4 regions of the Priestia sp. 40 genome follow, and region 1 is predicted to be linked to each of the others. Evidence: riboswitches for the same ligand, from Rfam matches in the RefSeq annotation. Region 1 holds a riboswitch; each other region holds the start of a gene.
The links. Region 1 has a riboswitch for S-adenosylmethionine ahead of ACO1DI_RS09320 (phosphoadenylyl-sulfate reductase). Riboswitches for the same ligand answer to the same signal wherever they lie in the genome.
Positions count from the first base shown of each region.

Region 2: linked by a shared signal. The riboswitch ahead of ACO1DI_RS24860 (hypothetical protein) and the one ahead of ACO1DI_RS09320 (phosphoadenylyl-sulfate reductase) in region 1 are both predicted to bind S-adenosylmethionine.
Region 3: linked by a shared signal. The riboswitch ahead of ACO1DI_RS24595 (Na+/H+ antiporter NhaC family protein) and the one ahead of ACO1DI_RS09320 (phosphoadenylyl-sulfate reductase) in region 1 are both predicted to bind S-adenosylmethionine.
Region 4: linked by a shared signal. The riboswitch ahead of ACO1DI_RS22275 (5-methyltetrahydropteroyltriglutamate--homocysteine S-methyltransferase) and the one ahead of ACO1DI_RS09320 (phosphoadenylyl-sulfate reductase) in region 1 are both predicted to bind S-adenosylmethionine.

Region 1 covers NZ_JBMPZA010000005.1:1,579,997-1,587,341, forward strand. The annotation lists gene ACO1DI_RS09295 (sirohydrochlorin chelatase) at 1-609, opposite strand, end outside; gene cobA (uroporphyrinogen-III C-methyltransferase) at 623-1,402, opposite strand; gene cysC (adenylyl-sulfate kinase) at 1,494-2,093, opposite strand; gene sat (sulfate adenylyltransferase) at 2,106-3,257, opposite strand; gene ACO1DI_RS09315 (inorganic phosphate transporter) at 3,310-4,389, opposite strand; gene ACO1DI_RS09320 (phosphoadenylyl-sulfate reductase) at 4,409-5,122, opposite strand; SAM riboswitch class I at 5,377-5,479, opposite strand; gene cdaS (sporulation-specific diadenylate cyclase CdaS) at 5,793-6,419, shown strand; gene ACO1DI_RS09330 (VOC family protein) at 6,517-6,900, shown strand; gene ACO1DI_RS09335 (potassium channel family protein) at 6,968-7,345, shown strand, end outside.
Region 2 covers NZ_JBMPZA010000025.1:17,049-24,393, reverse strand. The annotation lists gene ACO1DI_RS24875 (methyl-accepting chemotaxis protein) at 1-306, shown strand, start outside; gene ACO1DI_RS24870 (GNAT family N-acetyltransferase) at 513-1,019, shown strand; gene ACO1DI_RS24865 (amidohydrolase) at 1,067-2,221, shown strand; SAM riboswitch class I at 2,285-2,386, shown strand; gene ACO1DI_RS24860 (hypothetical protein) at 2,454-2,696, shown strand; gene ACO1DI_RS24855 (M20/M25/M40 family metallo-hydrolase) at 3,168-4,781, shown strand; gene ACO1DI_RS24850 (VOC family protein) at 4,800-5,597, opposite strand; gene ACO1DI_RS24845 (CotG/ExsB N-terminal domain-containing protein) at 5,744-6,139, opposite strand; gene ACO1DI_RS24840 (GNAT family N-acetyltransferase) at 6,253-6,699, shown strand; gene ACO1DI_RS24835 (hypothetical protein) at 6,732-6,938, opposite strand; gene ACO1DI_RS24830 (MFS transporter) at 6,998-7,345, opposite strand, start outside.
Region 3 covers NZ_JBMPZA010000024.1:28,813-36,157, reverse strand. The annotation lists gene ACO1DI_RS24625 (hypothetical protein) at 1-73, opposite strand, end outside; gene ACO1DI_RS24620 (hypothetical protein) at 175-618, opposite strand; gene splB (spore photoproduct lyase) at 772-1,800, opposite strand; gene ACO1DI_RS24610 (transcriptional regulator SplA domain-containing protein) at 1,911-2,159, opposite strand; gene ACO1DI_RS24605 (LacI family DNA-binding transcriptional regulator) at 2,245-3,204, opposite strand; gene ACO1DI_RS24600 (hypothetical protein) at 3,329-3,457, shown strand; gene ACO1DI_RS24595 (Na+/H+ antiporter NhaC family protein) at 3,733-5,043, opposite strand; SAM riboswitch class I at 5,129-5,235, opposite strand; gene ACO1DI_RS24590 (ABC transporter permease) at 5,337-6,104, opposite strand; gene ACO1DI_RS24585 (ABC transporter ATP-binding protein) at 6,097-7,008, opposite strand; gene ACO1DI_RS24580 (YtoQ family protein) at 7,179-7,345, shown strand, end outside.
Region 4 covers NZ_JBMPZA010000020.1:53,010-60,354, reverse strand. The annotation lists gene ACO1DI_RS22290 (LysE family transporter) at 1-84, shown strand, start outside; gene ACO1DI_RS22285 (Rpn family recombination-promoting nuclease/putative transposase) at 828-1,694, shown strand; gene ACO1DI_RS22280 (alpha/beta-type small acid-soluble spore protein) at 1,919-2,128, shown strand; gene ACO1DI_RS22275 (5-methyltetrahydropteroyltriglutamate--homocysteine S-methyltransferase) at 2,264-3,391, opposite strand; SAM riboswitch class I at 3,473-3,573, opposite strand; gene ACO1DI_RS22270 (hypothetical protein) at 4,072-4,404, opposite strand; gene ACO1DI_RS22265 (STAS domain-containing protein) at 4,604-5,440, opposite strand; gene ACO1DI_RS22260 (hypothetical protein) at 5,844-6,221, opposite strand; gene ACO1DI_RS22255 (membrane protein) at 6,239-7,345, opposite strand, start outside.

The DNA.
Region 1 (7,345 bases):
TTCGTTCATTAAAATACCGGTAAACAAAAGGTAAGGAAGAACGAATACTTGCTTATACGAAGTTTGTTTCGCAAGGTGCAGGCCTTCTTTTAAATTAGGGGAAGCCGCAGCTAAATAGCATGTGCTCACTTCTTTAAAAGCTCCTTTACCTTTTAGCAGTTGAGCTATTTCATTAAAATCTTTTTTTACAGCAGGATCACTGCTTCCTCTGCCGACCAACAATACCATCGAATCTTCATGCTTATCCACATTGGTTTCATTGATTCTCTCTACCAAGATATCAACAATTCGTTCGTCCACGCCGAACGGTTCTCCGTACAACACTTCTACCTGGGGATAACGTTCATATACTTTGTGTATTTCTTCAGGTATATCATGTTTTGCATGCGCAGCTGTTAATAACAGAAGAGGCACAATTGCAATACGAGTAGCACCTTGTTCAATACACGCTTCAAATCCTTGTTCAATAGTGGGGGAAGCTAGTTCTAGGAAACAAACTTCTTGAATCGGTACATCTAGATTTTTTTTACATCTTTCAATAAAAGCAACTGCCTGATCAGCGCCTTCTTTTACGCGGCTGCCATGGCAAACATATAAAACTGCATCCATATAATCAACCTCTTTAGTAAGCTTCTTGTGCAAACGAATAGTAATGCTGTCCAGTCTTCTCAAACCAATTTAATCGGTCATGAAAATTCACAACTTCACCAACGATAATCATACTTGGATTTTCAATTTGTTCTTCTTTAACAATATCAACAATTGTACCAAGAGTTCCAGTTACAGTGCGCTGGTCCGTACATGTTCCCCAGTGAATCAATGCAATTGGCGTAGCTGAAGTTTTTCCGTGTTTCATTAATTGTTGGCAAATGTACGGTAAGTTCCGCACCCCCATATAAATTGCAAGAGTATCTACACCTTTGGCTAGGCTATCCCATTTGATTGCATCATGCTCGCTATCTTTACGATGGCCTGCTACAAAAGCAAAGCTTGCGCTGTATTCCCGGTGAGTGACAGGGATTCCTGCATAAGCAGCAGCTGCGATGCCTGATGTAATTCCTGGAACAATTTCAAATGAAATGCCCTGCTGCACGAGAGCTTCTGCTTCTTCCCCTCCGCGTCCGAAAACAAATGGATCTCCGCCTTTTAAGCGCGTTACAATTTTTCCTTTTTTAGCGAATTTCACTAAAAAGTTGTTAATTGTTTCTTGCTTGAGGGTATGATAGTTTGGAAGCTTTCCGCAGTAAATGATATCTGCATCACTTTTAGCATACTCCAGCAGGTCCTTATTCACTAAACGATCATATAAGATAACATCTGCTTGCTGAATTGCTTTCAACCCTTTTAATGTAATTAAATCTGGATCTCCCGGCCCTGCACCGACTAGATATACTTTCCCCATGAATGCCTTTCACCCTTCCATCATTTCCACGTCTCCGCAATGCTCCCAAATTTCAAGTTGAATTAGAACAGCGGACAAAGTCCGCTGTCATTTAGATAAATTTTCGGTTAGCTAAATATTCAATAACAGTTTGTACACATTCTTCTACAGACTGTGTGCTTGTATTAATTGTTAATTCAGGGTTAGCCGGTGACTCATACGGAGAATCAATTCCTGTAAAATCACGAATTTCTCCGCTTCTTGCTTTTTTGTAAAGGCCTTTTGGATCTCTTTTTTCACATTCTTCTAACGGACACTCCACGTATACTTCCAAAAATTCATTCCCCTCTAAGATCTCACGCACTTGAGCGCGGTCCTCTTGGAATGGAGAGATAAATGCTGTTAGTACCACTTGACCGCTGTCTACAAATAGCTTAGAAACCTCACCGATACGGCGAATATTTTCTGTACGATCTTCAGCAGAAAACCCTAGATTCTTATTTAAGCCGAACCGAACATTGTCACCATCTAATACATAGTTGCGAATATTTTTATCAAAAAGCGCTTTTGCCACTGCGTTTGCTACGGTAGATTTACCTGAACCCGAAAGACCTGTAAACCATAATACAAAACTGTGATGATTATTTTGCTCGCGTCTTTCCTCTTTTGTAATTCCAGCATCATGCCACGTAATGTTTGTTGATTTGCTCACTTCAACCGCTCCTTATTTTGAAGATACTTTTTGTTTTGCTAATCCTTTAATTAACACTTCAATTACTTCTTTACGGCTGAATGTGCTTGGTGGCACTTCTCCGTTTCGAAGCATTTCACGTACCTTTGTTCCAGATAGAATCATATGATCTTCCTTGCTGTGAGGGCACGTTTTCGTTGATGCCATCGCTTCACACTTCTTGCAGTAGAAGCTGTGTTCAAAGAATAAAGGTGTAATTCCTAATTCATCTGCTGTAAAGTTACTGAAGATTTTTTGTGCATCATATGTTCCGTAGTAGTCACCAACACCAGCGTGATCACGACCTACAATGAAATGCGTGCATCCAAAGTTTTTTCGAACCATTGCATGAAAAATCGCTTCTCTAGGTCCAGCATAACGCATCGCAGCAGGGAAAACTGCTAAAGCTACACGATCGCTAGGATAATAGTTCTCTAAAAGTACTTCATAACTTTCCATACGGATATCTGCTGGGATATCATCTGACTTTGTTTCTCCTACAAGAGGATTTAAGAACAGGCCGTCTACAATTTCTAATGCCGTTTTTTGAATATATTCGTGCGCACGGTGAACAGGGTTACGAGTTTGGAATCCAACAACCGTTTTCCAACCGCGTTCTTCAAATGCTGCTCTTGTTTCAGTTGGATCTAGGTAATATTTTTCAAAACGCGTTTTAGGTGTACGTTCTACAAGTACGATTGGACCTGCTACATATACATTTGGGCGTTCCATCATTTTCTTCACACCAGGGTGGGCAAGTTCTGCTGTGCGGTACACATTTTCCGCTTCTTTTTCTTTATTTGGCGTATATACCTCAGAAACTTCTAGAACACCATATGTCACACCGCTTTGAACTAGTTTTACTTTGTCGCCAATGTTTAATTCTTTAGCTTGCTCTTCTGTTACGGGAAGAGTAATAGGAATACTCCATACAGTTCCATCTGCTAGACGCATATTTTCAACAACTGATTGATAATCTTTTTCTCCTAAAAACCCTGTAATTGGGCTGTAAGCACCAATTCCAATTAGTTCTAAATCACTTAGAGCCATGTTGTCTACTTCAATTTCTTTTGTTAGTGAAGTGTAGTCATATGTTGGTTGATATAAATTAATTAATTCTCCACCGTGTGCTTGAATTGTTGTCATTTTGTAAAATCCTCCTTAAGTAATTAACACAATATAATAAAAAGCAATTGAATCACGCAGTCATTTTTTCTTTTTCCGACTGCAAGCTTGCTCTTTTTCTTCTAGTCGTTCTAGCTAAGCTTAGAACACCTGCTGTGGCAATGCAGCCACTAGCTAGCACCACAAATGAATATAAGTCGCTTTCAAGTACTAATTTCACAAGAACATATGAGATTACGAGTGAAAATACAGGGGATACCACCCAAACCTTTAACATTTGAATGACCACTTCGCGCTGTTCTTTCGTAAATCCCGTTTTCGCTGCGCCTATCCCAATAATAGAAGACGTAGTGACCTGTGTAAGCGGTACTGGCAAACCAAACAGTGAAGCTGCTGTAACAAGAGAAGCACCAGTACCTGAAATAATGCAGCCTTCCCCTACAGAATAGCGAGTAATTTTTTTTCCGTTTGTTTCAATAACTCGGCCTCCTAGTAAAAGAGCTCCGAGTGCCACCGCCAATCCTCCTGCTATGACACCCGTTGTAGCATCCATTAACCCAGCTCCTACTAGAGGACCGACAGCATTTGCCACATTATTCATTCCAGCTGAGAAGGCTTCAAAGAATCCCGTCGCTATAACTAAAATCGTTAAAACTCTTTTCCACTTTCCCTCTGCTTCTTTTTTATGCGCTCTGCGTTTTATCACTTTCCCAATCAAAAAAGCAATGACAAATGAAACTAGCGGAACAATAATCCAAAAAGACATGACAATTAAAAGTTTTTCTACATACAGAGATTGATAAGCTACTCCTACTCCAACAACTGAGCCAACTGTTACTTCACTTGTTGATAGAGGGATACCAATCAAATTCGCGAAAAAGAGTGACAGCGTTGCAGCAGCCAGAATGATAATAACTAATTCTACTGACAGCAGTTTTTCAGGTATGATACCTGAACTGATGGTTTTTACCACCTCACCGCCTCCGGTAACAGCTCCGAGCACAATTCCTACAGCACAGATGAACAGGGCCACTCTTCGCTTTTTAATTGCACCGGAGCCGTATGAAACGCCCATAGCAGCTGCTGCACCGCTTGCCCCAATATTCATTGCAAAAAAAAGCGCAATGATAAAGGCAACATATAAAAGCATCATTTATTCAGCTCTTTCGTATTTAAGATTCGTGTAATCCGCACTCAACTTTTTGTGTACCCGCCCATCTTCCTGAACGTAAATCGTCTACATTATAGGCAGGTGCGGTACAGGGCTCACAGCCGATACTTGGGTAGCCTTGATCATGAAGTTTGTTGTACGGCAAATCATGCTTATACACATAGCGCCAAATTTCTTTCCATGACCAATGAATTAACGGACAAACTTTCACCTTCTTGAATTTCTCATCTTTATTAAAATAATTCGTGTTGGCACGAGACTCAGACTGCTCGCGTCTCAAACCGGAAATCCACGCATCATAAGGAGCAAGGGATTCTCTTAGCGGAATGATTTTTCGAATTTGACAGCATAAGTTAGGCTGACTCTTCCAAAGCTCATCTCCATGTTTTTCAGCTTGTTCTGCAAGAGTTAAATCCGGCTTTTTCATATGAATACGTAAATCAGGGAAGCGTTCTTTAATTGCATCAATCACTTCATATGTTTCTTTAAAATGAACGCCTGTATCTAAAAAGACAATTTCAGCGTCTTTTTTCACTTTTGAAATTAAATCAATTAACACGATTCCTTCGATCCCAAAGCTTGACGCATAAATAATTGAATCTCCGTAGGTATCATACGCCCACCGCAATGCTGAAAGGGCTCCTTTTGTTTCATCTTTACTGTCGAACTCTGGAAATGTATCGCTCCAGTTTTCGTACGTATATAAGTCTGCCATTTTCTCCACTCCAATTCTTAGTTATCCGCGTTATCCAATAAAAAAAGACGGTTTTACCCACTAGAATTGGATAAAACCGCCTCTAGTGTGTCTAGTCAGCGAAACTATTTAATTCTTACTTTGCTTCGGCGTGTTCAAAAATTTGTTTTAAGTCGGGGTTTACAGTCATTGGTTTCCCTTCTCAAATTATCGCTTGCGCTATATCAAAATAAAAAGTCTTCCGTATTGAAAGACTGGGTAGGCAATAAATTTTCACCTTATCTTTCAAAATGATACACACTTTGCTGGAATTAGCACCTTGCTAAGCAGGTTGCCGGGGTTCAGCGGGCCAGATCCCTCCACCACTCTTGATAAGCATTTTTTAAAAATTTTAGCATATTTAGAATATTTGTCAACATTAAAAATCATATATCCGATAAGAAAACTATACTTTAAATTCACAGAAATATCTATACTTTTATTTAAAACAACATATGTAAATTTAACCCAAATGTGAACATATCAGTTTATAAAACGCTTTCTTTTTTCTCCAACTTTTGATGTTCTCTTGCTAAATAAAACGCAAAATCTCTCTATAAAATTAATAGCGGATTTATAAGCTTTACGGATAATTCACCCACATTAGCACACATTACAGATAACACTGACTGACAGATAGGAGCTATATAAGATGGAGAGACAACCCTTTCAATTAGACGATACAATTAAAAATAATGTACGAACATATTTACAGCAGATTTCAACTGAAGCCTCTAATTTAATTAAACATTTAGACACGAGTGATCATTGTATCCTATGTGATTTTGAGGAGATGAGAAGGTTATTTCAAGATGTTCAAGCTACGGCCGCCTCTTATTACTTGCGTCATTACTTATCGCCTTATACATTTGAATATGCTGCTCTGTCCTTAGCTATTCATAACCTCTCTGAGAAACGTCACGGCGCTTTAATTGTCATTGAACGGGAACAAAATGTAGATCCTCTTATTCAAAAAGGAATGCCTATTCAAGCTCCTGTCAGCGCTACGCTAGTTGAGACGCTGTTCTATCCAGGAACACCCTTACATGACGGAGCTGTCCTAATTAGAAATAATCAGCTTATTTCGGCTGCTAATGTTTTACCTCTCTCGTCTATTATTTCAACGAACAAAAAATTGGGAACACGTCACCGTGCAGCCATTGGAATGTCAGAAAAATCGGATGCATTAATTTTAGTTGTATCTGAAGAAACAGGCAAAATTTCGTTTGCGCTTGATGGAAGCCTCTACCCTATTCACTCCAGCAAAAATATGATTTAAGAGCCCTTTCCTGATAAGCAGCCCTATCTTGACTTCTATATCCTTTCTCTTTAATATATTTCATAGTTTTTACATACTATAGATACGGGTGATGCATATGGCAATTTTAAAATTTGAACATGTAGGCGTTCAAGTAAAGGATATAGAAAAATCTATTGAGTTCTATACACAAAAGGTGGGATTAGAGCTCATCGAAACACTACCACATACCGATCCGTCTTTGAAGCTAGCTTTTCTAGGTTTAGAAGGCAATGTAATCGTAGAGTTAATTCAAGGGTATAACTCAAGCTTACCTAATGAAGGTAAAGTTCATCATTTTGCGCTGGCAGTAGATGGAATTGAAGAGGAGTTTGAGCGTTTAAAATCAGCAGGCGTTTCATTTGTGGAAGAAAACATTGTAACTTTGCCAAATGGAGCAAGATACTTATTTTTCTATGGTCCAGACAAAGAATGGATTGAATATTACGAAGTAAAAAGATAAAGATATCTTATACCTTCAGTGAAAAATGGTCATACTGTGGCTATGACTAATCACTGGAGGTATTTTTATGATGGAATGGCTATTATTTCGACTTTTTCGTCGTTCTATTTTAGTGCGGCTTCTTTTTATTATCGGCTGCCTTGTTTTACTTTTCGGCATGCTTATACATTTCCTAGAGCCGCAAACGTTTGGGAATGTGTTTGAAGGAATTTGGTGGGTTATTATTACAATCTCTACTATAGGGTACGGTGATTTTGCTCCCACCACTACGATTGGAAGGTTAGCTGCAATTATTTTAGTCCTCATTGGAACGGGATTTATTACTACTTATTTTGTCACGCTTTCTAAAATTGCTGTTTCCGCCGAGAGCGCTTATCTGGAAGGAAATTTAAAGTTTTATGGAAAAGATCACTTCATCGTTGTGGGGTGGAATGAGCGCGCCAAA
Region 2 (7,345 bases), on a different contig from region 1:
GAAGTGAATACGGAAGAAGTTACGCTCGGTATTTCCACTGTCGAAGATGTAACTGAACAGTTTTCCATAATCATGGAAGATGTCTTTGCTGCTCAAGAACAAATGAACAAAATGACAAAGGCAACAGGAGAGATTGATGGGTATTCATTCAAAGTAATGGAGTCTGTCATGGCCCTTTCGGAGGTAGCTAAACAAGCAGCTGCTTATGCTGAAGAAGTAGCTGCGGCTTCACAAGAGGAATTAGCATCTATAGAAGAACTTGTGCTGTTGGCAGCTAACTTAAAAGCTACGGTGAGCGAGTCCTAACATTTGTCTTGATATGTAACAAATACGCGCAGAAAACTGCGCGTATTTGTTTTATTTATACTTTTTATAGAAAACAATAAATAGAATTGACACGTTATAAAAGCAGTTGTATAGTGAGTACGCAAGGCGGCAGTCTGTCTTTTTTAATTCTTAGTAAACTTATAAGTTAAATGAAATATTTAAGCACTGCATAAGGAGACGAAGAGATGAAAAATGAATTCCGTTTGGCAACAAATGACGATGCAGATAACTTATTGAACTTAACTCTACAAGCATACAAGCCTATTCGAGAGCTAGGCATTCCTTTCTTAGCAGCTACTGCTGATCTTGCCCTCGTTAAGAAAAATATTTCTCAAAACCTTTGCTATGTGTACGAAGAAGAGAAAAGAATCGCTGCTACTGTATCTATACGAATGCCTTGGGGAGAACATCCAGGTCCGTTTGCTGTTCCGCATCTTTGGTGGTTTGCAGTAGACCCGTCGTTTGCCAGGAAAGGAGTTGGGTCTAAGCTGCTGCATCTAGTAGAGGAAGAGGTAATAAAAAATACGTTTAAATCACCAGGTGTGTCTTTAGGAACAGCAAAAGAACATCCTTGGTTAGTTGAGATGTATGAACGAAAAGGATATGTTCAAGCTAAAGAAAAGCACCTTGCAGAAGGTTATACGACCATATTTCTTTATAAAAAACTCAATGAGATACACTCTTTGTCGTAAAAGATAGAGAAGTGCTCCAAATTAAGACATGTGAAAGAGTGATAAATATGACAGATCAATTACTACTAAATAAGCTAATAGACATACGCCGTGAGCTGCACCGGTTTCCAGAGCTTTCAATGAAAGAATATGAAACAACTAAACGTATTAAAAAGTGGTTAAAGCACTTTGATATTTCTATAGCGGATGCGTTCCATTTAGACGTAGGAGCAGTAGCAGAAATTGTGGGAGGAAAGCCGGGACCTACTATCGCTATTCGAGCTGATATTGATGCGTTGCCAATTGAAGAAAAAACCAATCTGCCATTTGCATCTGAAGTGAACGGTGTTATGCACGCATGCGGACATGATTTTCATACGGCTTCTATAATCGGAGCAGCCATCCTTCTTAAAGAGCGTCAGCAGGAGCTTTGCGGTACGGTTCGATTTATCTTTCAGCCTGCCGAAGAAACGGCTTCTGGGGCAAAAATGCTAGTTGAAAAAGGTGTGCTCGAAGGAGTGGAAGCGATCTTTGGGATGCATAACAAACCGGATCTTCCTGTAGGAACCATTGGTATCAAACCAGGACCTTTAATGGCAAGTGTTGATCGTTTTGAAATTGACGTCAAAGGAGTAGGAGGTCACGCGGGTATTCCTGAAAAAACAATAGATCCGATTGCTGCTGCTGGTCAAATTGTTACTAGTTTACAAACCATTGTCAGCCGTAATCTCAGCCCATTTCAAAATGTTGTTGTCAGCATAACTCAAATCCATGGAGGGAGCTCGTGGAACGTCATTCCTGACAAAGTAACGCTTGAAGGAACGGTGCGTACCTTTCAAGAAGAAGCGAGAGAAAAAATACCGGCTCTTATGAAACGAACTGCTGAAGGGATTGGCGCAGCTTTCGGGGCTTCAGTAGACGTTAAATGGTATCCGTATCTTCCTGTAGTAAACAATGATGATAGGCTGGAAAAACTGGCTATTAAAGCCGCAGAGGATATTAGTTATCAAGTCGTAGCAGCTGAACAATCGCCTGGAGGAGAAGATTTTGCCGTATATCAGCAGCATGTACCAGGATTTTTTGTATGGATGGGTACAGCTGGAGAATATGAATGGCATCATCCTTCTTTTTCATTAAATGAAGAGGCATTACTTGTAGCAGCTTCTTATTTTGCTAATCTAAGCTTTCATTTTTTGAATTCATTCCATTACCCAAAAAATTAAAATATTTTCATTTTTCTATTTACGCGGATGGAATTGTTTGATAAAATAAATTTTAAATTAAAAAAGTTATCACGAGTGGACGAGAGATCTGGCTCTTTGACTCCACAGCAACCTACGAATGTAAGGTGCTCCTACCAGCAAAGCATGTGCTTTGGGTGATAAAACGGGTGAAAAACTCATTTTGCATCAAAGCAAAATGAGTTTTTTTATTTTTCTAAAAGGAGAGGGTTTTATGAGTCATACAGCAGTTGCAGCATATACAGGAGAGAAAGCATTAAAGGAAGCAGTGAAATTATTAGGAAAGCATTATCAAGTAGCTTATCGTGAATTAGAAACATTTTATGAAATTGTGGTCGAAAACCATGTTCGTACATATGCTGTAGGCATAGATATTAAAGATGTACAAAAAGCAAATGAACTAGAAATTTATTCATCATGCTGTTCCAAGCTTGAGCGAGTAGGCTGTCTTTTATAGAAGAAGTTTGCTCGCGCCTCTATTTTTTTAGTGTTTTTAAATAGAAAGCATGGTTTTTGACAAGCAAAGAATCTGGTGGGTATAATCAATACTCACTAGCTTTTAAAATTAATCATAAATTGTCGAAATTTTTACACAAATTGAAGGTTACATTCGAAATGAATTGTGGTATGTTATAAAACAAGAATATTTTATGAAAGGAGCATTGAAATGGAAATGTCTCTTGAACACGGAAACGATGCAGGAAGTGAACAGCTTATTGATCGTATCCTAGACTTTTTAGAAGATGACGCAAAGTAAAAAAAAGAGTGTGCGGTGCTATCCCTAGCCGCGCACTCTTTTTTTTATCATGTGCGTAAAGGCAGCGCCATACTATGATACATAGGGAGAGATTGAAAGGGTCTCTGTCAAAGGGATTGACGAATGGTTTTGTTTGATAGAAAATTTAGAAAAAGGAAAGAGATGAAGGGTATGTCGAACAAAACATCTTTGTATCAAACAAAAGAACAGTTAAAAAAACTTGTAAGCGAATTGGTTTCTATACCTAGCGTGACAGGAACGATGGCAGAAGTGGAAATGGCTGAATCGATAGCGTCGTATTTATTGAAGCTGCCTTACTTTCAAAAAAACGAGCAAGTCGAGCTTCATTCAACAGGAGACGGGCGGTCGATTGTCACAGCTTTTGTTCAAGGGAAAAATACGAACAAAACAGTTGTACTAGTAAGTCATTACGATGTAGTGGATGTACAAGATTATGGACAGTGGAAAAAGGATGCTTTTCACGCTGATACATTAACGAGTACTTTTTATAGCCACATGGAACAAGTTCCCGCGCACGTACAAAAAGATATGATAAAAGGAGACTGGCTTTTTGGCCGAGGAACGATGGACATGAAAGCAGGCATTGCCCTTCACATCAGTATGGTTGAACGAGCATGCAACGGAGAGTTTGACGGAAACATCCTGCTGCTGTCGGTACCGGATGAAGAAGTAAATTCGCTTGGGATGAGAAAAGCAGTCCCTGTTCTTTTAGAACTTGCCCGCAAACATCAGCTGGATTTTTCTCTCATGCTAAATGCAGAACCAGTGTTCAGCCGCTATCCTGGTGATCAAACGAACTATGTGTACTCAGGATCGATTGGGAAGATCATGCCAAGCTTTTTGTGTTATGGAAAAGAAACTCATGTAGGGGAACCGCTAGCTGGTTTAAATGCTAATTTACTAGCTTCTTATTTAACAAAAGAAATAGAATTAAACGTTGATTTTTGCGAAAAAGTAAGAGATGAAACGAGTCCACCTCCTACGGTGCTGGTACAAAAAGATTTAAAAGAAGAGTATTCCGTTCAAGTTCCTCACTCTGCCGTTGTATTATTTAATTTATTTATGTTAAACCGCTCTCTTAAAGAAGTAACAGATCTGCTGTTGAAATCGGCTGACAAAGCGGCTTTGAATGTGAACAAACATTATAATAAAGCCGCTAGGCAGTACGCTGCGGGAATGGAGGGTTCATCTCTTGACGTGAACGTATGGACGTATGAAGAACTTTATACTCATGCAGTCAAACAGCACGGTGAAAAATATGTGCAAGAAATGGAAGCAGCACTTTTGGCACAAGAGGATGATGACAGAAATAAAACCATTAAATTAGTAAACTCTTTAGCTGGTTTATGTAAAGAAGCAGCTCCGATGATGGTCTTATTTTTTACGCCGCCTTTTTACCCGGCCGTTTGTTCACATGATGATCCCTTTGTACAAGGGATTTTGTCAAACGTACAGGCAACTGCTAAAGAGAAATTCCAAGTGGAGCTAGTTGAACAAAGTTATTTTGGTGGAATTTCGGATTTAAGCTATGCCAGCCTGCAGCATCCGCTTCATACATTTAACACGTTAGTAGCCAATATGCCGCTATGGAATAAAGGGTATCATATCCCGCTAGAAGAGCTAGAGGAGCTGAAGATGCCGGTGCTGAATATTGGACCGCTGGGAAGAGATGCCCATCAATGGACCGAAAGATTAGACGTTCAGTATTCCTTTGAAATTTTGCCTCATTTCATTTATCAAGCTATAAAAGAAGCACAGAAATAAACATCCGCCCGCGGATGTTTATTTGTTGAATTTAAAAGAAGCTCCTTGTACGGTAAATTGTTGCGGTGTTAGAGCGTGATCCAATTCAACCAAAAATGGACGCTCTCCAACTTTTTTTAATGTATCATGGACAACACCTTGTGTTCCGCTGCAAAAAATAAGGTTTCCTCCATTGATATATAGTTTTTGACAACGTGCATCAAGTAAAGAGTCTTTGTAGCTTTCGCCAGACTGAACGTCCAGCAGTTTCATCCACTTGCTGATGGATTCTTCGAGGTTATGTACAGCACAGTAAATATTTTTCAGCTGCATCTGACCAGATTGGTGGGAAGAAAGAGCCGCTAGCTTTGGCTTGCGTTTTTCTTCTGGTTCACCCCATTCAATAAAAAAAGGAAGAGGCAGGGAATCGTGGTCAGCTTCAATAAAACACATTTTCCATTGAAGTCTTTCTCCATCATTGGTTTGACGAGAACCCGCTACAGGACCTTTTACAGTGACGTTCTTGCTTTCCAGCTCTTTTATCAGCAATTCCATATCATCTGTACGGAATGCAAATCGACCAAAATGACCAATCGGTGTATGTTCGTTAACAAGCTGCTGAATAAGGTCATTACCTGTAACATTTTGAGCTAACGCGATATCTCTAAGCCCAAGCCATTCAATATAGCTGAGGTTAAAATAAGCCAACGTGTTAAAAGTGCCCCATCTTTCATGGATGCCCCCTTTAACGACGTTTATTCCGTATTCGTTTAGTTCTTTCTGAGCTTTGATAGGATCAGGTGAAAAATGAACAAGGTGATCAAAAGATAAGTGCATGGATAGGCCTCCTCTTAAGAGAGATTCTTTCCCATTATTATACTTTGTTTTCTTTTTTAAGAAGAGTAAAACGAATGATTATGTAAAATAAAATCTATAAAAAAGCAAGCCGCGTATAGTTTAAACTCGACTTGCTTTAGATTTATTTAGCGGCGACAGCCATGCCCTTTAAAGCAGCAGCCAAATGATTTATTAAACCATGGATATGAGCAGCAAGGTGAACCGCAGCGACAGCGGCGACGGCTAGAACGACGAGTAGAACGGCGAGTAGAACGGCGAGTAGAACGGCGAGTAGAACGACGAGTAGAACGGCGAGTAGAACGACGAGTAGAACGGCGAGTAGAACGGCGAGTAGAACGACGAGTAGAACGGCGAGTAGTGCGGCGAGTAGTGCGGCGAGTAGTGCGGCGAGTAGTGCGGCGAGTAGAACGGCGGCGTGAGCGTCTGTGGCGTGCAGTTGGCTCTTGGTACATAAATGTTTCAAGCTCAGTAGAAGCAATCGCTTCTGTTGCTTCTCTAATTCTTTCAGCAGTGATATGCATATAAACACCTCCTGGCTAATTCGGTACATAATACAATATGTACAAGGAAGGCGTTTGGATATAGTGAAAACATGGAATTTGTCTAAATTTGTGAAAGAAATGGAGTGGTTTTCATGCTTCAAATCCTCGAACATCAAAGAGTGGATATCGCTCTTCAAATAGTAGCTTTGCAAATAGAAGCTTATCAAGAAGAAGCAAGGCTCATTGGTTTTTCAGACATTCCTCAGCTTACAGAAAGCAAAGAAGATATTATAAAAAGCAAGGAAGTGTTTATCGGAGAAATGATTGAACGTAAGCTAGCTGGCGTGCTGTCGTTTGAAAAAGAAAATGAGCGATTAACGATTTGCCGCCTTGTTGTGCGTCCTCAGTACTTTCGAAAAGGGGTGGGCAGCCGTCTTTTGGCGTATGTACTTCAAAGATATTCAGAATGTGAGTGTATGGTGTCTACAGCCGAGCGAAATACACCTGCCATTAAGTTATACGAAGCTCATCAGTTTTCCATTATAAAACGTACTGCAGCTGCTGATAATCTTGTGTTAGTAACGATGAAAAGAGATTGAGACATAGCTAAATTAATCCAAAGACTAACAAATTAGCTACATGAGCTAGTAGGAATCGGCTGTTGATTTCCGTGCAAGACTTCGCTTTCCGCAGGCGGGGATGAGCCTCCTCGTCGCTTCCGCTCCTGAGGGATTTCATCTCTACCGCTTATCCCGCAGGAGTCTCCGCTTTGCTCTCCAATCACCACAGCTAGAATACTCATAACAATAAAAAAATCCGAACGCGTTGGATTCTTCATCAAGAATCTCGATTCATCGTTCGGATCTTCCTTCAGCTAAAATACTTTTGTCCAAGCCTCTACGATGAGAGTGTTTGCTCAGAATAATCTAGAGCTGTATGGCGCTGAATCAGCAGTAAAGCAGCTAAAGTGACAACGGCTCCGATAATAAAAGGCAGCGTCATATGGAGTTTAAAAGCAAATGCACCAAGCAGAGGGCCAAAAATACGCCCTAAGCTATCCATTGAAGCAGTTAGCCCCGAAGCAGAGCCATATCCTACTTTGGTTCTCATCGTAATCAATGAGAGGACACAAGGGCGAATAAGGGCATTTCCTGCTGTAAATATGCACAGAAATAAGGTAGCGTTAGCGGCACTAGAAGATAACAAAATAGACGTGAATCCTATTGCTGAAACCAATAAGCCAAT
Region 3 (7,345 bases), on a different contig from region 1:
ACTTCTTTTCATGAAGCAGAATCGTTTCACAATACTCTTCATGGTCTCCCTCTGAAATACGATAATAATGCATTTCTTTCACCCCTTTTTAATGTTATACCTATTACATACCCCAAATATTGCTATTTTAACAAATTAATTTTATTATTCTTTATTTTTCCATTTATATATGGTTTACAGCGCAACGTTTCGAAACTCTTCGTTATAAATGCTAATTTGAAGCCGCTGAGAAAAACGTTCTTGTTCGATATATGTTTCAGGCATTAGTACAACAGGATATACCTTAGGGTTTTCGCCACTTCCTAATATGTATACATACATCTTTCCTTCGCTTGTATATCGAACCTTCGTCGAAATACCTCCTTGCCCTTGAAGAGGCGCATAAACAGCTCTTACATTATCTCTTATTTCTTGTACAAATCCATGTAGTTCAATATCAGAATCATAGTAATGGTTTGCTTCATACAAGCCGTAAATACGAGACTTATCGATATCGCATAATATGTTCCAAAATTCAGATAAATCTTCTTGGAACAACACTTGAATAAAATTCCGTGCAGCTTCTTGCTGTTCTTTTGTTAATTCTTTTGTTAGCGCAAACTCTTCATTCTTTAACATCTCAGTCACCTCCCTTTTGTATGTAATACGACAAGAGATAAAAATAACCTCTTTTTTTCAGCTTATTAGCAAGCAATTTATTTTTTTACATTAAAAATTGAAAAGTTATTTTGACTAAGGTGTCAGAATAACTTTTCAATTACTGTAGAATAATTACGTAAAATATTCGATTTTTGCATTTGGAAAATACTGATCAATGTAATATTCTAATGTTTCTCTTAATTCTTGTTCTTCATCTTTTGCGTATACATACTTTCCAATTCCGTAACGCCCCCATTTGTAGCGGCGCTCCTCTTCATTCATCTCAAGCTTCGTTTTTGGATAATTTTTCTCAATTACCCGCTTGGCCGGCTTGGTAAAGCGATGCTGAATCATTTCAAACGTAATATCATCTCTTGACTCCTCAGGTATAGAGGCGTCAAGCTTTTCAAACAGCTGACGGTACCCCTCTTGCCAACCTTCATGAATGTAAATAGGGGCCACAATAAAACCAAGTGGATATCCGGCTTTTGCGACTTTATTAGCAGCTTCAATCCGGTAATCGAGAGGAGATGTACCAGGTTCAAAGTTTTTTATAACATAATCTGCATTTATGCTAAAGCGAAAGCGCGTGCGACCATTATGTTTAGCATCCAATAAATGATCCACGTGATGAAACTTAGTCACAAAGCGCAGTTGACCTAGTTCACTTTCTCCAAAATATTCAATCGCGCGCTTTAATGAATGTGTTAAATGGTCAATTCCTACGATGTCAGATGTACAAGCCGCTTCAAATCGCGTTATTTGAGGGGCTCTTTCCTGCATATATTGTTCTGCTTGACCTAATATTTCTTCAACATTCACGTACGTGCGAATATATGGTTTGCTTCCCATTGTTGTCTGCAAATAACAATAGTGACAGTGCCCCATACACCCTGTTGCAAACGGTATTGCATATTCAGCTGACGGTTTAGATGTATCAAATTTTAACGTTTTACGCACACCAACTACTAAAGTCGACTTGGCATTGCGGTATTTTTGTAAATCATTTTTTCCCGGTATATTACGCACTTGATTATGAGAAGTTGTTTGACGAATCTCAATTCCCATCTTCTCAAATTTTTCTTTTAATTGAACACCAAGCGGGTACTCCATTGCCCCTGGCTCAATGTATACTAATTGAGGTACAAAAGGTTTTATCATCATGTACACTTCCTTTTTTCTAATACTAATAGCGTTTGAAAAACAAAAAGACTCTATCCTTGGTAATTATTTTTTACACAAAAAAGCTCTCTGTTTAAGAGAGCCTTGCGTCAGTCATATTGTTCATAATCAAATATTTTGTTATACATTTTCTCTGCTTCGTCATACGTTGAATACACCGCATCATCTTCAGCTAACAAATGATAAGACTCATGTAAAAAAAGCGCTTTTTCGCCTTTGTTTTCAGGATGTTCAACAATTTCAGCTTGATTGATATTGGCAACATTTGCTGTATGAGGATTTCGATAAATAACAAATACTTGATCTCCCACTTGATATTCTTTTTTCTCCACGATCATCATCCTTTTCTTCTTACTTTACTCGTATGATGTCCGCTTTTGCTCATTTTATCCGGTAAAAACACCTCATAACGTCATCAAGAATTTATACGCTTTTACGCTCAATAAACCGAAAAGGAAGCTCAATTTTTTGAGGATCCTTGCTCCCGACTAGTTTAAAAAGCGTTTCGCCCATTTCTTTAAGAGGAAGTTCGATCGTTGTGATTTGTAAATAAGAAGAAAGCGGATGATTATCAAAACCAATGATAGCTAAATCGCCTGGAACTGACATACCAGCTTGTTCGCACTGAGCTTTTATACCAATAGCGACTTGATCGTTTGTTACTAAAAGCGCCTGAGGCCGATTTTTCATCTGCACTAGTTTTTCCACCACTTTTTCACCATCTGTCACGTTCAAACAGCCTTGAAAAACCCATTCCGGATGATAAGACTGATTTATTCTTTCTACATATTCTTTGTATGCTTGCTGCCGCTGCTGACTATTTGTACCCGTCATTCTTCCAATACAGTAGCCAATATCCTTATATCCTTTTTCTTTTAAATACAGGAGCGCATGCTTAAAAGCTGCATAATGATCAACGTATACGGAGCGAATAGAATGATTTTGTACGTTTTCGCACACGGCTATCGGCCCGTACTGCTGATAATATTCAATCGCGCTCCAGCTGCTTGCTCTAGAACAAATAATCACTCCATCAACTTGCTTTGTTTTTAGCATATGAAGCGCTTGTTCTTCTTTTTTTACATCATAGTTCGTCTGACAAATAACAAGCTGATACTGCTTTTCTAACGCTTGAGATGCCACCCCTTCTAAAAGCAGACTAAAATACGGATGATTAATAAAAGGCAGTACGACGGCAATCATATTTGTTTTCCCTTTTGATAAGTGAACGGCATTAATATTTTGTTCGTAATTAAGTTCTTGAATCACTTCTTCCACCAGTCGGCGCTTTTCTTCTTTTACATACGGATGATTATTTAACACCCGTGACACGGTCGAAACAGATACACCAGCTTTTTTTGCGATATCTCGGATATTTGTCATGTTTTCACCTTTTTCTCTTGCGCTGAAACGCGTTTCATACTTTATTCTCATTATAAAGTGAAGCAGCAATAAGCTAAACCCGTTACAATCATCTTTTTATTCATTTATACAAGGAGGTCATGTCATGGGTATTTTATTATTTATTTTATTATGCGGAATTGAAATCGGAGGAGCGGCTTATGCACTTAAACAAAATGAGACGATTTGGAAGGAATTAGGTGAAGAAAAACCGACTGATTTTTTCAAGCAGTAAAAAAAGAGGTTGAGACATAACGAAATGAATCCAATCTCAAGACGAACAACTAGTATACATGAGCTGAACCGCTTGTGACACTCCAGTTGATTTCCGTGCAAGACTTTGCTGTCCGCGGGAGTCTTCGCCTTGCCCTCTAATCAACTGCTAGAAGGACCTACACACATGAAACCTGCGTTTAACACAACAAAAAAAAACGAACCACTAATCAAACATCTTGATCAATGGTTCGTTTTTCACTTCATCTAAAATACTTTCGTTCCAGCCTCTTTAGATTAAGCAGCCTCTTTAGATGATTTTGATTTTTTATTTAAACGTGGAAAGCCAATTACAATCGCAATGATACCGCAAACCGCTGTTAACATTGGATAGAATGTAAATGGAATAATCTCAATCGGTGAAACTTTAGCAAATCCTGCTGCTAGAAGCATTTGTGCACCGTAAGGGATAAGCCCTTGAACGCTGCATGAAAACAAGTCGAGCAGACTGGCTGATTTACGATTATCAATTGAATACTTATCAGAGATTTCTTTCGCTAACGGACCTGCTGTAATAATTGAAATCGTGTTATTAGCCGTGGCTAAATTAGTTAAACTTACCAATCCAGCGATACTGAATTCTCCGCCTTTTTTTGTTTGAATGCGTCGTGTTAATAAGTTCAATAAGAACTGAATACCGCCGTTATAGCGAATGAGTTCAACCATTCCGCCAATTAAAAGAGATAAAATAATTAATTCCGACATTCCGCCAATACCTTCTGTCACAGTTTTAGCAAGAGAAGAAAGCGTGTAGCTTCCGTCAGCTAATCCAATCACGCCGGCTAATACAATTCCTCCGGTTAAAATGCTTAATACGTTTGCACCAAATATGGCAGCAACTAGTACGCCGACATAAGGCAAGATTTTAAACCAGCTAAAATCTTTAATTTCTACTGATGATGTATTGCCTAGCGTCATTACAAGTAATAAAACTACCGTAACAATCGCTGCAGGAAGTACGATAAAAAAGTTTACTTTTAATTTATCTGACATATTTGTTTTTTGCGTACGAACTGCTGCAATGGTCGTATCAGAGATTACGGATAAATTATCTCCAAACATTGCACCACCAACAACGGCAGCAATTGCCAATGTAATGGATACATGCGCCTGCTCACTGATTCCTACAGCGATAGGCCCTAATGCAGCGATTGTTCCCATTGACGTTCCCATCGAAATTGAAATGAATGCGCCAATAACAAAGATTCCGACTACCACTAAGCTTTGCGGAAGAACAGACAGAGCTAAGTTTACCGTTGAATCGACAGCTCCCATGCCTTTAGCGACTTGAGAAAAAGCACCTGCTAAAATAAAAATAAGTACCATAATAATGATATCAGGATGCCCTGCTCCTTTAGCAAATCGTTCCACTTTTACATTAAGTGAATCTTTGCGGTTCATAGCCAGCGCCACAATGGCTGCAATGATAATGGCTACTAATACAGGCAGCTTATAAAAATCTCCCGTTATGATTCCTGATCCGACAAACAGGACTAAAAAGACGCCCAGCGGTAACAGCGCCCAGCCGTTTCCTTTTTGTTGTTCCATTCTTAACACCTCTTGTTTACGTAATAAAAAAAGACCTCTTCTTATTGATAAGAAGAGGTCTCTTATTTGTATCATAAGATTACCCTTCTCATCTTCCAAACGAAACATCGTCTGCTGGATTTGGCACCGCACTGCGTACAGCCAGTTGCCGAGACATCATAGGGCCAGTCCCTCCGTCTCTCTTGATAAGAAGTTTGTAGTTGTTTTAAAAATAGTCTTTCACTACTGTAATCTCTTTTTATTTAATTGTCAAATGCTATTTTAGAAAAATATATAGTGTGAAAATTCCCACATCAATTAGCTACGTCTCGTTTTAAAAACGCCACCCAAGCTACGCCCATGAAGAAGACAAAGTGTGCAACTAAGATGAAGATTGAAAATGGAATTGTCATGCCGTCAAACATCGTCTTCATTCCGTCCATATACTGCACAAAGTTTGTGTTGGCGAACAGTAAAAATTTCCCCCACCATAAACCAAACTGTGATACTATCCCAGTTACTGCTTTCGCCCCGATACTTACGACAATAGCTAGACTTGAAGCAAGCGCACTGTTTCTAAATAAAGACGACAGCATGAATGCGAACGTCATCATCATAAACGTTTCCATATACGCACTGTCATACGTAAGCGTAATGTTTTTAAGCAGCTGTGCATCTCCTTCTAGACTGGTAAATCCAAAGAACAATGCTCCCCATACAAACGAAAAAAGTAAATAGCTCAGTAAGTAATACAAGCTAATTAAAATGAGCGTTATGTACTTGGACGTTAAAATCGTTGAGCGTCTAGCTGGACGAATTAAAAGAAGCTTAATGGTACCTGCTTCAAACTCTTTTGCAACCATTGACCCTCCAACAGCAAGCGCGAAAAATTGAACGAGAATCAGCATACCTGAACTAAATGACAGGAAGTTCAAAATGTTGTCTTCTGTTCCTGCACTGTTTGCTACTTTTTTCATTAAAAGAGCCATACAAAGAGTTAAAATGCCGATTGTAATAAACGTGATTTTTGTACTTCTTTTGTGAAACCATTTCATGTGTTCATTTTGAATTAGCTTAAGCATGGTGCTCTCCTTCCGTAACGGACATAAACGAATCTTCAAGCGTCTCATACACAGGGGTAATTCGGTAGACTAAAATATCGCTGTCCACTAATTTTTTATTCACAGCTGGAATTTGTTCTTTCATAATCACTACGTCAATACTATCGGATTTTATTGTTACTTGGAATTCTTGAGATAAAAGATCCGCTGCTTTTTGCGCGTCAGATACTTCAAATTCTACATACATCCCTTGATCTTGACGATTTGGAGATAGATCTTGAATAGCTTTTAACTCGCCGTTTTGAATAATACCAACGCGGTCACATAGTGCTTCTACCTCTTTTAATAAGTGGCTCGCGATTAAAATTGAAATTCCTTCTTCCCTGCAAAGCGTTTGTAAATATGTACGAAATTCTCTCATTCCCGCTGGGTCTAGACCGTTTGTTGGCTCGTCTAGTAAAAGCAATGCAGGTTTATGTAAAATAGCTTGAGCTACTCCTAAACGCTGTCTCATCCCAAGAGAATACGTCTTCACTTTTGCATGAATGCTGTTTTCAAGTTTTACTAGCGCAATGACTTCATCCAAGCGTTCTAATGTGATGCCTTCATGCATATTAGCAAAGTGTTTTAAATTTTGATAGCCCGTCAGATAATCATAGAACTCAGGGTTTTCAATAATCGCTCCAATTGATTTCATAGCTGATGTAAACTGTTCCTTTAAAGGAAAGCCGTTAACGGTAATCGTTCCCTCTGTTTCTTTAATGAGTCCTACGACGGTACGAATTAGCGTTGTCTTTCCAGAGCCATTCGGACCAAGCAACCCGAAAATCTCACCGCGCTCAACCGATAAGGATACATCATGCAAAATGGTTTTCTTCCCAATTACTTTACTGACATGATCTACTTGTAGCACTGTTTCTGTCATCATGTACATCCTTTCTTTAATTAGCAATACGCCTTCTATTGTTTCTCTTTTTTAACTATTTGTCTACTATAACCTTATTTTTGGAAAAGTAGCTCATTCAAATCATTCGTATTATCCGCTTACATTTGATAAAATAAAACAAACTTTAGTTAGAGGAGGACTTCTACATAATGAACTTAACCGTATACCTTGCCGGGCAAATTCACGATAACTGGCGAGACGAAATTAAAAACCAAGCGGAACAATTAAACCTTCCCCTTACCTTTGTCGGTCCGATGACAGACCATGACCGCTCCGACAACATTGGAGAAGAAATTTTAGGAAAACAGCCTAACGC
Region 4 (7,345 bases), on a different contig from region 1:
TCAGTTGTAGCTGGGCTTGTCTTAATTTTATATGGAGTGCGTTTTATTTTTCACTTCTTTAAACTAATTTTTCATTTTGCCTAATTCAAAGATACTCATCTATATCGTAAAGGAGAAAATTGAGAGGTGACCAAAAACTGTTTATTTTTGCTGTTACATTACTAGTAACACTTGTCCTTCTAACTTTATTATGCGTGTTTATTTCTAAGAAGTTACGAAAGAGACTAACACGTAGAAGTAAGCAATGGTGGCTCATTATACACGTTCTATCTGTAATTATTTATTTTGGCGGCATTTTTGGACAACTCTTAGTAACAAGTTCAATGACTTTCTTTTCTGATCAATCGCAGATATACGTGGGAATACTATTTATTAGTTATTTTGACCATTATCTAACGATACCTGGCGCATTAGCCTCTTTACTCACAGGGATATGGTTAGCTCTGCGTACTCACTGGGGAGGCCTAACAAAATATTATTGGGTTCTGACAAAATGGATAGGTAACATGCTTGCAATTCTCCTGGGGTCATCAATTACGGGTAATGTCGTATATAATTTATTCCCCAAAATTCTTTCTAGTGATTTACATCCTTTCCAAAACCCTCTTTATTTTCAGAGTCGAAGAATGCTATTTTGGGGTATTTCAATAAGCTTTATCCTTCTGGCTTTTTTAGTCATTATTTCTTATATAAAACCTTGGGGCAAGAGAAAGGTTAACTGAGTTTTTTTTAGCGTACATATCTGCGGGTACAAAGTGTACTATAGGAAGAAGAAATCTAGTCATGATATACTATTGGTAATAACCATAAATACGACGGAGGGCATTATGACAAAACGATTAGATTTACGTGTTGACTTTGCATTTAAATCATTATTTGGCACCCATGGAAATGAATCCATTCTAGCTGCCTTTTTAAATGCTGCGCTTCGTTTTCCAGACGAAAAGAAGATTCAAACGGTTCAGCTGTTAGATCCGCATTTTAATAAAGAAAACCAAGAAGATAAACGTTCCATTCTGGACGTACACGCACAATTAGAAGATGGAAGCCGCGTTAATATTGAGATTCAGCTTAATAACAAACATGACATGGAAAAGCGAACCCTCTATTATTGGTCCAAGATGTATAGCAGTCAAATGAAAGAAGGTATGGACTACGGAGAGCTTTGTAAAACCATCACCATCAATATTGTAAATTTCCGTTATTTATCTCATATTAATCATTATCATTCCACCTTCCAGTTATACGAACGTGAACAAAAATTACTCTTAACGGATATGATAGAAATTCATTTTATGGAACTACCTAAGTTATTGATTAAATGGCGTAACAGAGAGGTAGATCCACGAGAAGATCAACTTGTACGATGGTTATTATTGCTTGAAGCATCGGAAGATGAAGAAATCACTCAAGTATTGGAGGAGATTGCAATGCAAGAAGATCACGTGCTAAAAAAAGCGATAGATGAGTGGGAACGCGTAAGCCAAGATCCAGAAGTATTATTAGCTTATGAAGCCCGAAGAAAAGCATTATTAGATGAGAAATCAGCTTTGAAAAGAGCTGAAAGGAAAGGAAAAGAAGAAGCTATAAAGTTAATGGCCATTGGAATGATTCAAGAAGGTATAGCGAGTAATATAATCAGTAAATTGACAGGTCTTTCTGTAGAAGAAATCGAAAATCTTCGTCATCAATAAATAGAAAAAAGAGCCGTACTTAAAAGGTACGGCTCTTTTTTCGAACATGGCAAATATTGATTTTCATTACAAGGAAATGAAACATCTAATACCACTTTTTACAGTGTCATTTGTTTCTAAAAAATAGTATAGGAAGCACGTAAGAAAATAATACATCCATTATTTACTATGTATGTACTTCTTTTAAGATAGGAACTTTAAAAGAAACAAGGAGGTGACACAACATGGCAAACAACAAAAGCAGTAACAACAACGAGTTATTAGTATATGGTGCTGAACAAGCAATCGATCAAATGAAGTATGAAATTGCGAGCGAATTTGGTGTAAACCTTGGTGCTGACACAACTGCACGTGCAAACGGATCAGTAGGTGGTGAAATCACTAAGCGTCTTGTACAAATGGCTGAGCAACAACTTGGCGGCGGACGTTTCTAATAGAACTTTATAATAATGGCTGAAGGAAGAATGAACTTCATTCTTCCTTTTTTCGGTTATAAGATCCGCCCATTTATAGTATTTCAACACATCTAGAATGCTACTTATGTAAAATTAAAAAGCGATTCTCACTTTTTAGTTGGCTCCCCAGACATCTTGAGCAATTTTAATTATGTGACTAATTTTATTCCACTGTTCCTCTTCTGTTAATACATTTCCTTCTTCTGTACTTGCAAAGCCACATTGCGGACTCAATGACAAGTTAGCTAGAGGAACATACTGACTTGCTTCTTGAATTCTTTGCTTAATAACCTCAGTATCTTCTAGTGTAGGAAATTTAGATGTTACTAACCCTAAAACAACAGTTTGATTGTTACCTGTAAAGCTTTTTAATGGTTCAAAATCTCCTGAACGGTTATCATCATATTCAAGAAAAAGCCCATCTACATGTAAGTTAGCAAAGATTGCATCGGATATAGTATCATAGCCACCACTTGTGATATAAGTAGATCTAAAGTTTCCACGGCAAATATGCATAGTAATGAGCATATCTTCAGGCTTTTTAGAAATAGCATCATTTAAACAACTTACTCGAGTATTAATAATGTCTTTTACATCCATACCCAGCTTCTCAACAACCGCATTGATTCGTTCTTCAGAAACAAAATCAATCCACGAAGTATCGTCTAATTGTAGATAACGGCAGCCTGCGTCGTAAAAGGCTTGAATCGCTTTCTGATAAGCAGCCACAGTATCATGATAAAATTGATCTCTGTTTCCATTGTAATATGTATCTTCTTGAATTCGAGTAAATAACATGTTTGGGCTTGGAAGTGAGAATTTAGCGACTTGGCTTCCATCACCATGGCGTTCGACAGCTTCTTTTAAAAACGTGAAATGTTCTACCATATAATGATGATTGAAGTCTACTTTACCTACTACCTTAATCGCGTTATTTTTGGTTTTTGCACCCTTGAATTGGCTGATATATTCTGTCTCAAACTGCTCTACACCTTCTAAGCCTGATAAGAAGTCCAAATGCCACCAAGAACGTCTAAATTCACCGTCCGTGATAGATTTAAGACCTACTTCAATTTGCTTCTGGACAAGCTTTTCAATTTCTTTATCCTCTACAGATTTTAGATCGGCTTCATTAATTGTACCATTTGCATACGCTTTTCTTGCTTCTTTAAGGGGAGTTGTGCGTAAAAAGCTGCCTACGTGATCAGCTTTAAATGGAGCCTTCACTAGTGTCTTTGTCATGAGTTTGTTTCCTTCTTTCTTTTTAAAATAAAAAACCTCTTCTTAAAAATAAGAAGAGGTTAATAATCGTTATGGGTTCTCTTCTTATCTTCAAGCAAATTGCTACTGGAATTGGCACAGTACTTTAACAGTCTGTTGCCGAGGCTTCCTAGGGCCAGTCCCTCCACCTCTCGAGATAAGAATATTCAATTTATTTAACTAGAAGAAATATTACACTTGTTTTCTTAGCTTGTCAACAAAAAATTGGAAAATCAGAAATAGCACATCTCTTATCTCATTACTTCCTCATTACCTACTACAGTAAGGGTTCTTCTTTGTTTTTGGGTTGGACAGGAAAGCTTATCGCAATAGCTACATAGTATTTAAAGAATTTGGCTCCATTACCTAATTGTTATTTATCTTCACCAATTGTATTAAAAAAATATCTGACTCCATTATACCTAGCCTCTTCATTGCACTTTGCAAGGAGCGCTATTCCTCACTTCTAATTTCTCTCTTTGATTCATTTCTTAGAGCGAATACGCTAAACCAATCTTTCATATAGTCACATCTTCTTACAAATACGAAAAGAGCAACCATCATATACTGGCTGCTCTCTCCTAGCAAAAATGCACTCACATCAATGTGAATGTGAACGTATTCATATTACAGCACTTCATTGATAAAAAAAGAAATAATTTCTATTTGCCTTTATACATAGTTAATCGTTCTTTTGCTAAATTAATTAATTCCTTTAACTCTTCAACAGATTGCTTGTTATTACAATCGTTTAATAAATCTATTGTATCTTGCAAAAATTGCTCTCTTCTTTTTACCCTTTTATATTCAGCCCTATATTCTTCTGCCATCCTTGCTGTTCGAGTAGACCCCTGACGAGGAGTGGGAACTTTTTCAAAATCTGAGGTACGAGATTTTTTATCTTTTTCATCAAGCATAGCGTTTTCTGGATTCCTATTCCTCAATCCTGATTGACCCAAAATACTCCTTGCAGCTCGTTCTCTTCCAATGGCCATTGTCATTTCCCCTCTCTGGAATTAAGATTTGAGATAAAACGTCTTGTACAGATTCAATAACAATAAAATAAACCCTTCTTTTGATAAGTTAAATTACTAATTTCAATTGATGCTTAGTTACTAGCTATTCCGTCTTTATTTCTATCCAACAATAAGAAGACTACCTTCCATTGGTAGTCTTCCTGCTGCTATAATTCTTTTACCTTATATGCAAAAGGTCACTTACTGCGTCCTTTAGTTTTCCATAGGTTCTTATTTTACTGAAGTCTATACCCAATTGAACGGCTGTTAAAGCAATTTCTGGACGGATACCTGTAATCGTTGTATCAATTCCTAGCAATTCTAACATGTTTACGACTTGAAACAATTCATTGGTCATCATTGTATCAATGGAAGGTACACCTGATAGATCAATGATTAGGCAAGACAATTCAAGGTCTTTTGCCTGCATCATAATTTTTCCCGCAAAGTCATTGCTCTTATAGTCATCGATCTGACCAATTATAGGAAGAACACCAACTGTATCTGAAATACTAATGATTGGTGTACTCAGTTCTGAAATTAGCTTTTTTTGAGCATATACTTGCGCCTCTGCTACTTGTCCATAATACATGGTAAAGAGTTCAATCATCCGGTCAAAGGCTTCGTTTAAGGTTCTGTTCCATAGAATAATATCTTGTTGTGTAATACTAGACTGTTGGAGGCTTATAAATGCTTCAACCTTGTTAAGAAAAATAGCACGAAACTTTTTGAAATGACGGATACTCAGGTAAAGAGGATTCCCTAAGCGAGCTCGTTTGGTTGCAATCTCTTGGGCCCAACCACTAAGATTTTTAAAAGATCCATCCTTTAGGACCTTCACTATTGTACGGGTAAAATAGTGATTTTGTTCTCGAAGGTATTCAGTTACCTCTGGAGAAGCATCAGCTGTATAAACAGAATTTTCTTCTATCTCTCGAGAATCTAACCACTCTTGAGCCATTTCATTCACATGTTGTAATAAAAAATCATGTAATTCTTGAGTCATTTTATCCATAGCGTTTTCCCCTTTGATGATAGATAACTTTATCTTTCCCTTTTATTGAGCACAGAAAACATAACTACTATTCAACACACGGATACTTATTTTAAGGTATGGTACGTTCATGCGAGGGAGCGTTTCTGGGGTACCTCTTTAGTTTTATAGACGAATTGCTTAAGTTAAACAATAAAATGAGGTTAGTTTATTCTCAACTGAAATCCATTAATCCTGCTGTTTGTTAGGTGCTTTTTTATATGAATGCTAAAATATAAAAAAAGCAAGTAAATTTTAAAATTTATAATTGTTCCTATATAAAACATTTCACCTTGATTATTATTAAAGGCTAGTATCTGTTTGATCATGGTTTAGGTGAACCACAAAAAGAAAACCACTAGAATGGCTCTAGTGGTTTTCCTTTTTAAAAGTCGCTATATTCTTCTAAGTCGTCATCGTCTAATGAGCCAGATATATTTTCTAAATCTGCAATCTTTCCTTCTTTCAGTTGAGGAACCTTTGAAGGCTCTTCTTCTTTAAAAGTATTGCTTCCTACAAAACCCGTTGTTTGGGCTAATACCTTTAATTCAGATAGTTCATTCTTAATATGCTCAAACATTTCGTAGGTTTTTTTATCTTCCCTTGCTTTTCTTCCAGTAGATGAATCATCTAAATCACGTAGAATTAAAGACGAAATATAATCTCCTAACTTACGCGATTTAGCATATGTAGCCAGTTGATTATACACTTCATCGCTCAATCGATTTGTCTTAATGGTAAACGCATTTTGGCGTTCTGACATCCTTATCACCTACGTTGTTAGGATTTAACGGCTTTTTTCTCTGCTGCTTGCTTCTTCTGAACGTAACCAATACTACGAATCTCTAAACCAAATAAATTTAAGTGACGGCTATCTTGAGGAACCTTATGGTACTTGTCTGTACGTTCTTCTCCAATTTTTTCACGCATACTATTCATGATAGCAACTTCTAAAGTAGGAGCTACCCCTCCACAGTACACGTATTTACGCACTTTGTTCGCTGGAGGTGGTGCAACATCATTTAACTTAGCCAATAAGATCTCTACATATTCTCGAAGAGAAGACTTGATTGTATTTGTTAAATCAATGGATTCGCCTGTGTTTTCGTTTTTTAATACAAACTTTTGTTTGCCGTAGTTATCAAGAATAAATTGATCAAACGCACGTAAGTCTGTAAACAGTTCTAGGAATTTCTCTTTACGCAATTTATCGATATGCGCTAAATAAGGGATGCCTTCAATGCTTTGGAATGATTCACGACTATTGGCAGCTTTCAACCCTTCTGGTAGAATAACCACATCAATGGAACCACCACCAATGTCCACCATAACTGTTTCACATTCTACATACTCATTTGCATCTTCACGATCTTCAAGGGTTAAGTCTTTTTTTAAGGCAAAACGTGCACTTTCTCCCTCTTTTAAGCACGCACTTTCTTCTACTACTACCTTTAACGTATTTTCGAACCCAGGCGTATGCACCGTAAATGTATGGTCGCCTAAGAAACGATTAGCCATCGCTTTTTGAGCTGCACCAAATGTACTCTCTTTCTTAAGGAGCCAGATTGGTAGCATCGTAGAAAAGTAGTCAATTTCAATTGTGTTATCTTTTTTATCCTTAGCATGTAACGCATGGTAATAAGCAATAGCAGCTAAAAAGGTAATGTATGGAATATGGCTTGTAATTTTATTATGTAATTTATTAATGTGATTGTTGGCAAGTAATTGACTTGCAGCAATGTCACCAACTAAGAAATAGCGCTCTTTCTCGTCTCCTTGAATAGTTGTGGAAAGTAAGATACGCTTTTTAAATTCTTCTGGAGCTGTAACAGCATCTGTAAAGAAAGAATCTGCAGCTTCTTTTTGCAGTTCAACTACATTCGTTGG